One region of the Azospirillum sp. UFLA03-27 genome, then DNA from elsewhere that is predicted to be linked to it. Evidence: riboswitches for the same ligand, from Rfam matches in the RefSeq annotation. Region 1 holds a riboswitch; each other region holds the start of a gene.

Region 1 (2,192 bases):
GGCTTTCCGGCTTGGCCGCGCCGCGGTGGTGGCGCCCTTCGAATACACGGGGATGATCTGGGCGACCCTGCTCGGCTTCCTGGTCTTCGGCGATGTGCCGACTCCCACAGTCCTGGCCGGGGCCGGGATCATCATCGCCAGCGGGCTCTACATCCTCTATCGGGAAACGCTGCGCCGCGGCGGCTGACGGTTCAGGCGGCGGCGGGAAGCGCCAACCCGCCGTCGAAGACGCGCGGGGAGTCCGTCAGGGCGATGATCCGACTGCGCTCCAGCACGCGCCGGATCCGCGGCGGGTGATTCTCGAAGGCGATGGCGCCGCCGCGGTCGAGCACCGCGTTGCGGAGCGCCAGCAGAATGCCGATGCCGCAGGAATCGAGGAACTCCACCCGTCCCAGATCGACGCGCAGGGTCAGGGCCCCCGCGTCCGCGGCGCGGCGGAGCAGGGGCGTCAGGCCGGGCAGGGCGGCGTGGTCGATCCGCCCCGACAGGACGGCGCGCAGCCCGCATCCGCCCTGTGCCGTGGCGAAGGGGTGCAGGGTGACGGTGCTGTGCGACGGGATGGGCCGCATGCTTCGTGGCGACTTTCCGGTTGGGGCGACGGTCCGGCGCGGGCCGGGGGCGGTGGAAGGAACCACGGGAAGCGCGACTCTCCGGTGTCTGTTGCGTTGCGAAATTGTGAAAAGGCGCCGGGCCGCCGCTTGACAGCCGGGCGCCGGGCTCACACTGTGCACACGAACGGCTGGGGTGCCTGCCACGAGGCGGGCTGAGACCACACCCATCGAACCTGATCTGGGTCATGCCAGCGAAGGGAGCCAAGCGTTCGAGGCTGTGCCGCCGCTATACCCCTGGCCTCCTCGTCCTTGCGCGGTTCTTCGCCGGGCAGGAGGAGACACATCCATGCGGCGCTTCCTTTCCATTCTCTCGGCAACCGCCGTCTCGGCGTCGCTCCTGTCGGGGACGGTGCTGGCGGGCGAGGCCTCGGTCCCTGTGCTGGTGCCGCTGACCGGCTTCCTGTCGCTGGAAGGCACGAGCCAGCGCAACGGCGCCGTCCTGGCGCTGAAGGACGCGCCCGCGGGAGTGGCGGTGCGGTCGGAGGTGATCGACACCGGCACCTCGCCGGAGGCCGCGGTCACGGCGTTGGAGCGCGCGGCGGGCGGCAAGGTCACGGCGGTGGCGGCCAGCATGCTGGGCACGCAGATGCTGGCGATGCTGCCGCTGGCCCAGGATTACGGCATTCCGCTGGTCACCGTGTCGGGCACGGCGAGCATCACCGAGCAGGGCAACCCCTGGGTCTTCCGCTTCTTCCCCGGCGACGCCGTGACCAAGGAGGCCCACGCCCGCTATGTGACGGAGGAGTTGGGCAGGAAGCGCCCGGCGGTGATCTATCAGACGACCGCCTACGGACAGAGCGGCAAGGCCCATCTGGAGCAGGCTTTCAAGAAGCTCGGCGTCGAGCCGGTGTTCGAGGAGGGGGTGGACCCCGCCGCCAAGGATCTGCTGCCGGTCCTGACCAAGGCGCTGGCCGCCAAGCCCGACGTGCTGGTGCTGCACCTCCATTCCGGCCCGACCGCCCTGTTCATCCGGCAGGCGGCGGCCAACGGGGTGGCGGTGCCGATCGTCGCCGGCTCCGCCATGCACCAACCGAGCACCGCGGCGCTTCTGGAACCGGCCGAGTTGAAGGGCGTTTGCGCCGAGACGGCGGCCTCGCCGATCTCCGGCGGCAGCCCGGAGGTGGAGGCCTTCACCACCGCCTACCGCGCCGCCTTCAACGCGGAGCCGGATGCCTTCGCGCTCGGCCAATATGATGGCATCCGCATGGTGCTGGCGGCGGTGCAGGGCGGTGCTGACAGCGCGGAAGCGGTGCGCAAGGCCCTGTCCGCCGGTACCCACCAGGGACTCGCCATGACCTACCGCTCGGACGGCAAGGGCAACATGGCGCATTCCGCCGTGATCGTCTGCTACGACGGCGCCTCGCGCGTGCCGGCGATCGCCAAGCGCTACGACAACCTGACCGGCGTGGTGACCGGCATGGTGAAGTGAGCGGGCCTTGATCACCCTGCAGCTTCTCGTCAACGGCCTCGCCCTGGGTGCGGCCTACGCGCTGGTCGCGCTCGGCTTCGTGCTGGTGCTGAACGCCACCGCGGCGGTGAATTTCGCGCAGGGCGATCTCGTGATGGCCGGCGGGCTGCTCG
Region 2 (2,192 bases), on a different contig from region 1:
GAGGAGGTGGCGAACCTGTTCCGCCAATACGCCCTGGTCTCCGCCCCCGTGGTGGACGCCGGTGGGCGGCTGATCGGCGTCATCACCGTCGACGACGTGGTCCACATCATCGACGAGGAGGCCGAGGACGACATCGGCAAGCTGGGCGGCGTCGGCGACACCTCCATCTACCGCTCGGTTCTGGAAACCTCGCGCTCGCGCATTTCCTGGCTGGGCGTGAATCTGTTTACCGCCTTCGCGGCGGCGGGCGTCATCTCGCTGTTCGAGGCGACCATCGAACAGATCGTGGCGCTGGCCGTGCTGATGCCGATCACCGCCTCAATGGGCGGCAACGCCGGGACCCAGACCCTGACCGTGGCGGTGCGCGCCCTGGCGACACGCGAGCTGTCGTCCTCCAACGCCCCCCGCGTGGTGGGTAAGGAGGTGCTCGTTGGGCTGCTCAACGGCGCCGTCTTCGCCACGCTGGTCGGGGCCATCGCCGCGACGTGGTTCGAGCCGATGATCGGCTTGGTCATCGGCTGTGCCATGGTCATCAACCTGTTCGTCGCCGGCCTGTGCGGGGTGCTGATTCCCATCGGACTGGACCGGCTGGGCGTCGATCCGGCGGTGGCGAGTTCGGTCTTCCTGACCACCATGACCGACGTCATCGGGTTCCTGTCCTTCTTGGGGCTGGCGTCGCTTTTGTTGTTGTGACCAACGAAAAGGGGCTTGCCAAAGGCGGTCCTCTTCCGGATGATCCGGGCATTGGCTGGGGTGCCGTGCGGGATGCGCTCGTGCGGCTGAGATCACACCCATCGAACCTGTCTGGATAATGCCAGCGAAGGGAGCCGCCGCATGGTATCCGCGCCCTTATTTCATTCTGATTCCGCGAAACCCACCGTCGCCGTGATCGGCGCCGGGGTGGTCGGCCTCTCCATCGCCTGGAGGCTGGCCGTCGCCGGCTGCCGGGTTGAGGTCTTCGACCGTGGCGCTGCCGGCCGGGGCGCCAGCCACGCCGCGGGCGGGATGCTCGCCGCCTGCGTGGAGACCGAACCCGGCGAAGAGAGCCTTCTGCCGCTGACCCGCGCCTCCCAGGACCTGTGGCCCGCCTTCGCGGCGGAGTTGGAGGCCGCCTCCGGCATGGCGGTGGACCTGCGCGGCGAAGGCACGATGGTCATCGCGCTGAACGCCGACGACGCCGCCAAGGTGCGGTTCCTGCACGACTTCCAGACCAAGCTCGGCCTGCCCGTGGAATGGCTGAGCGGGGCGGAGGTGCGTCGGCGCGAACCCTATCTCCAGCCGGGCGTGGCCGGCGCGCTGTTCTGCGCCGGCGACCATCAAGTCGACAACCGCAAGGTTGCCACCGCCCTGCACGCTGCCGCCCTGCGGGCCGGCGCCGTGGTGCACGAGTACGCCGAGGTGTCCCGCATCGAGATCCGCGGCGGCCGTGCCGTCGGCGTCCAGGTTGGCAACCGGCTTTTCGAGGCCGACCGGGTGGTTCTGGCCGCCGGGGCGTGGTCGGGTTGGATCGACAGCCTGTCCCCGGCGGTGCGTCCGCCGGTGCGTCCGGTGAAGGGCCAGATGCTCTGTTTGCGCATGGACCCCCGCCTGCCGCTGCTGCGCCATGTGGTGTGGACCCCCGGCACCTACCTGATCCCGCGGCTGGACGGGCGGCTGCTCGTCGGCGCCACGACGGAGGAGCGCGGATTCGACGACCGGCTGACCGCCGGGGGCCAGTTCGCCCTGCTGGAAGGGGCGTGGCGCGCCCTGCCGGGCATCGCCGAGCTGCCCATCGAGGAGGCATGGGCCGGATTCCGTCCCGGCACCCGCGACGACGCCCCGATCCTCGGCCTCTCGGAGGTGGAGGGGCTGGTCTACGCCACCGGGCACCACCGCAACGGCATCCTGCTGACCCCGGTCACCGCGGATTCGGTGGCGCGGCTGGTCCTGACCGGAGAGGCCGATCCGGTGATCCGCCCCTTCGCGCTCGACCGTTTCGCCCAGCCGAAGGGGGCCGCGGCATGAGCGCCCGCATCCGCGTGAACGGGCGGGAGGAGGACCTCGCCGCCCCCACCGTCGCCGCCCTGCTGGCCGGGCGGGGAATTGCCGCGGGCACGCGCGGGGTCGCGGTCGCCCTCAACGGCGCCGTCCTGCCGTCCCGCCGCTGGGACGAGACACCCTTGTCCGCGGGCGATGCCCTGGAGATCATCCGC
Region 3 (2,192 bases), on a different contig from region 1:
ATCGAGGAGGACCCGGAGGAGGTGCGGGCGGAGATCACCGCCATCCTGGAGGATCTGCGCCGCGAGCGCCCCGGCTTCGATTACGAGCTGCGCGAGGTTCTGGCCTTTCTGCCCACCCTGACCGACGCCGACGCGCCGGTGGTGCGGGGGGTGGGGGCGGCCATCGAGACGGTGCTGGGCCGCCCGGCGGTGCAGGTGGTGTCCCCCGGCACCTACGACCAGAAGCACATCGCGCGGGTCGGGCATCTGAAGGACTGCATCGCCTACGGCCCCGGCATCCTCGACCTCGCCCACCAGCCGGACGAGTATGTGGACATCGACGACATGGTCCATTCCGCGCAGGTCATGGCGATGGCCGCCCTGTCGCTGCTGCGGCGGGAGGTGTAAGGTCGCATTCGTGGCAACAACAACGGCTGGCCGGAAACGCGTGCGATGTCGGACCTCAAGCTCAACCTCGGCTGCGGCGACACGCGGCTTGCCGGCTACGTCAACGTGGACAAGTACGGCACCTTCGGGCCGGACATCGTCGCCGACCTGGAGGTCGTGCCCTGGCCGTTCGAGGAGAGCAGCGTCGCCGACGTCCAGCTCATCCACGCGCTGGAGCATATGGGCCAGACGACCGAGGGCTTCCTGAACATCATGAAGGAGCTGTACCGCGTCTGCCGCCACGGCGCGCGGATCACCATCAAGGTGCCGCACCCGCGCAGCGACGGCTATCTCGGCGATCCGACCCACGTCCGCCCCATTACGCCCAACGTGCTGAGCCTGTTCTCGATGGAGGAGAACCGGAAATTCATCGAGCGCGGCTGGCCCAACACCCGCTTGGCCATGCACCTGAACGTCGATTTCCGCATGCTGTCGATCGTCTACGCCCCGACCCCGCGCTGGCACCACAAGCTGGCGTCCGGGGAGGTCACGAACCAGGAGGTGATGGAGGCGATGGAAAGCCAGAACAACGTCATCGACGAGATCGCCATGGTCCTGGAGGTGGTGAAGGACGCCGCCTGAACCCGACCTCCTTGAACCCGACCTCCTTGACGGGCGGGGGCCGGTCCCTTAGCTTGCGAAGTGTTCCCTGGGGGGCCTCGCTAGGAGGCTGAGACTCCGCCGGTCCGGCGCTTTCATCCGGACAACGCGGTGACCCATCGAACCTGATCCGGGTCATACCGGCGTAGGGACGGGACTGAAGGGCGGCACGGCGTACCCCCATTCCATCCAGACACCGCTTGCTCCGGCAACAGTTTGTTGGCGCTGCAAAAGGTGTGTGCGGACGTGACCGAAGCCCGACTTGTCGAAGAGCTGCTGGCCTTCATCGCCGCCGGAGAGGCGGACGAGGAGGCGTTCAACCGCATGGCGCTGGCCGTCTTCGCCCACCAGTTCGAGACCAACGCCCCCTACCGCCGCTTCGCCACCCAGCGGGCGCGCACCCTGCGCACGGTGAAGAGCTGGTGCGACGTGCCCGCTGTGCCGATCAGCGCCTTCAAGGACCTGACGCTGAGCGGACGCCCGCCGGAGGAGTGCCCGCACGTCTTCATGACCAGCGGCACCACCAAGGGCGTGCGGGGCAAGAGCCACCATCCGACGCTGGCGGTCTACGACCGCTCGATGACCGTCAATTTCCGCCGCCGCTTCATGGGAGAGTGGGACCGGCTGCGCATGGGTATCCTGTTCCCGACCAAGCAGGCGATGCCCAACTCCTCGCTCGCCCATTATCTGGCGCTGGCGAAGAGCGAGTTCGGGACGGATGAGAGCCGCTATTTCGTCTCCGACGCCGGGCTGGACGTGGACGGGGCGATCGAGGCGCTGTCCCGCGCCGAGGAAACCGGCGAACCCTACGCCCTGCTGGGGGCGAGCTTCAGCGTCGTGCATCTGATGGACGCGCTGGCCGAGCGGGGGTGGAGCTTCGCCCTGCCGGCGGGCAGCCGCGTCCTCGACACCGGCGGCTTCAAGGGCCAGTCGCGGGAGATGGCGGCGGAGGAGTTCTACAGCCGCCTGTCCGCCACCTTCGGCGTGCCGCGCCGGCTGTGCATCAACATGTACGGCATGACGGAGCTGAGCACCCAGTTCTACGACGACGGCAACGAGTCCTGCCCGTCGGTGAAGTCCGGCCCGCACTGGATCCGCAGCCGGGTCATCAACCCGCTGACCGGGCAGGAGGTGCCGCGCGGCAGCGTCGGCGTGCTGGTCCATCA
Region 4 (2,192 bases), on a different contig from region 1:
TGGCGGCACTGCCCTTCGCGCTGATGCTCGACCGCGTGATGAACGGCATCTCCCGTCCGCTGTTCGGCTTCGTCTCCGACCACATCGGCCGTGAAGCGACGATGTTCATTGCCTTCACCTTCGAAGGCCTCGGCATCCTGATGCTCAGCCGCTTCGGCCACGACCCGATCATGTTCCTGATCCTGTCGGGGCTGGTGTTCCTGGCCTGGGGCGAAGTGTACAGCCTGTTCAGCGCCACCTCGGCGGACACCTTCGGCACCAAGCATGCTGCAAAGATCTACGGCGTCCTGTACTGCGCCAAGGGCGTTGCGGCGCTGCTGGTCCCGCTGGGCAACCTGCTGATGGAAGCCACCGGCACCTGGGCGACCGTGCTCTACATCTGTGCCACCATGGACCTCATCGCGGCCTTCTGCGCCATCGCGGTCCTGCGGCCAATGCTGCGCAAACACCATGCCCGAAACGCCGAACTTGCCGCTCAGCAGGGTGCGGGTGGGCTGGCGGTGCAGCCCGGCCACTGATCGGCCCGCACACTTCCGGTTACGGTCCTCCGATGAAGGCCGCCGCGCACACCCCGCGCGGCGGCCTTTTTCATTCCAGGAAGAAAGGACGGTTGTGGCCCTCGCCGGACTGGTTGAAGCGCTCTGACGACCAGAGGCCGTCCGGCTGCTCGTCCTGCGGATCGGAAGTCCACTCGTCATCCTCCCGCATCAGCAGGGTCAGGCCGTGGCCCATCAGGCCGACCAGGGCGACGAAGGCGATCATCTGGGATTCGAGCATGGGACGGGCTCCGGGCACTCGGGAGGGGGCGTTGCTTTTTGTTGTTGTGATGCAGCATAGCGGCCCGGCTCAGGCTGAGCAATAGGATTTTGTATACCAGATAATGGATACCAGAACCGCGCCAATTGCATTGATTGGGTGGGATTCGCCGTGAATCGCGCCGTGAATCGCATTGACGTGGGTGGGGCGGATCGTTCAGCATGGCGACGTTCCAAGGGGAGCCCCATAGCACGGGGCTGAGATGATGCCGTAAGGCGCCGAACCCTTTGAACCTGATCCGGGTCGTACCGGCGTAGGGACAGGAACAAACGGGCCACGGTCACGCGCACCCCCATCGCGCACCCCTCCATGGGGACCGCTCCGGTCGTCCGTTCTGCCACTCCGTCACACCCGGGTCTCCAACGATCCTATGTGCGATGGAGATCCATAGCAGATGCCCGACTCTCTTCCCCCTGCTTCGAAAGACGCCGCGCCGTCGGACCATTTCTCGGTGACGACCGGCCCGCTGCCGTCGTCCAGCAAGGTCCATGTGGCCGGGGAGCGCTTCCCCGACCTGCGCGTGGCGATGCGCGACATCCATGTCGGCGGTGGCGAGCCGCCGGTGCGCGTCTACGACACCTCAGGCCCTTACAGCGATCCCGCCGTGCAGACCGACATCCGCCGCGGCCTGGCGGAGCTGCGCCGCTCCTGGATCGAGGCCCGCGGCGACGTCGAGGCCTATGAGGGCCGCGAGGTCCGTCCGGAAGACGACGGGCTGCGCGTCGGCGAGACGCGCGCCGTGCCCGTCTTCGACCGCGCCGGGCGCCGTCCGCTGCGCGGCAAGCCGGGCCGGGCGGTCACGCAGATGGCCTACGCCCGCGCCGGCATCGTCACGCCGGAGATGGAGTACATCGCCGTCCGCGAGAATCTGGGCCGCCAGCGGCTGGCCGAGGCGGCGGCGCGGGACGGTGACGACTTCGGCGCCTCGATCCCCGACCATGTGACCCCGGAGTTTGTCCGCGACGAGGTGGCGCGCGGGCGGGCGATCATCCCGTCCAACATCAACCACCCCGAATCGGAGCCGATGATCATCGGCCGCAACTTCCTCACCAAGATCAACGCGAACATCGGCAATTCCGCCGTCGCGTCCTCGGTGGGGGAGGAGGTCGACAAGATGGTCTGGTCGATCCGCTGGGGTGCTGACACCGTCATGGACCTGTCCACCGGCCGCAACATCCACACCACCCGTGAATGGATTCTGCGCAACAGCCCGGTCCCCATCGGCACCGTGCCGATCTATCAGGCGCTGGAGAAGGTCGGCGGCAAGGCCGAGGACCTGACCTGGGAGATCTTCCGCGACACGCTGATCGAGCAGGCGGAGCAGGGGGTGGACTATTTCACCATCCACGCCGGCATCCGTCTGGCGCACATCCCGC

The links. A riboswitch is a leader RNA that binds a small molecule or an ion and turns the genes downstream of it on or off. The one in region 1 is predicted to bind thiamine pyrophosphate.
Region 2: it holds a riboswitch for thiamine pyrophosphate, as region 1 does, so the genes downstream of both, thiO (glycine oxidase ThiO) here and Q4I23_RS24595 (ABC transporter substrate-binding protein) in region 1, are expected to answer to the same signal.
Region 3: it holds a riboswitch for thiamine pyrophosphate, as region 1 does, so the genes downstream of both, Q4I23_RS20950 (LuxE/PaaK family acyltransferase) here and Q4I23_RS24595 (ABC transporter substrate-binding protein) in region 1, are expected to answer to the same signal.
Region 4: it holds a riboswitch for thiamine pyrophosphate, as region 1 does, so the genes downstream of both, thiC (phosphomethylpyrimidine synthase ThiC) here and Q4I23_RS24595 (ABC transporter substrate-binding protein) in region 1, are expected to answer to the same signal.

The regions. Positions count from the first base shown of each region.
Region 1 covers NZ_JAUQTX010000209.1:1,379-3,570, reverse strand. The annotation lists gene Q4I23_RS24605 (DMT family transporter) at 1-187, shown strand, start outside; gene Q4I23_RS24600 (STAS domain-containing protein) at 192-569, opposite strand; TPP riboswitch at 731-828, shown strand; gene Q4I23_RS24595 (ABC transporter substrate-binding protein) at 898-2,040, shown strand; gene Q4I23_RS24590 (branched-chain amino acid ABC transporter permease) at 2,048-2,192, shown strand, end outside.
Region 2 covers NZ_JAUQTX010000015.1:3,708-5,899, reverse strand. The annotation lists gene mgtE (magnesium transporter) at 1-693, shown strand, start outside; TPP riboswitch at 740-843, shown strand; gene thiO (glycine oxidase ThiO) at 835-2,004, shown strand; gene thiS (sulfur carrier protein ThiS) at 2,001-2,192, shown strand, end outside.
Region 3 covers NZ_JAUQTX010000153.1:4,992-7,183, reverse strand. The annotation lists gene Q4I23_RS20960 (acetylornithine deacetylase/succinyl-diaminopimelate desuccinylase family protein) at 1-387, shown strand, start outside; gene Q4I23_RS20955 (class I SAM-dependent methyltransferase) at 433-1,008, shown strand; TPP riboswitch at 1,067-1,196, shown strand; gene Q4I23_RS20950 (LuxE/PaaK family acyltransferase) at 1,273-2,192, shown strand, end outside.
Region 4 covers NZ_JAUQTX010000039.1:624-2,815, forward strand. The annotation lists partial or broken gene oxlT (oxalate/formate MFS antiporter) at 1-518, shown strand, start outside; gene Q4I23_RS08665 (hypothetical protein) at 589-777, opposite strand; TPP riboswitch at 982-1,094, shown strand; gene thiC (phosphomethylpyrimidine synthase ThiC) at 1,211-2,192, shown strand, end outside.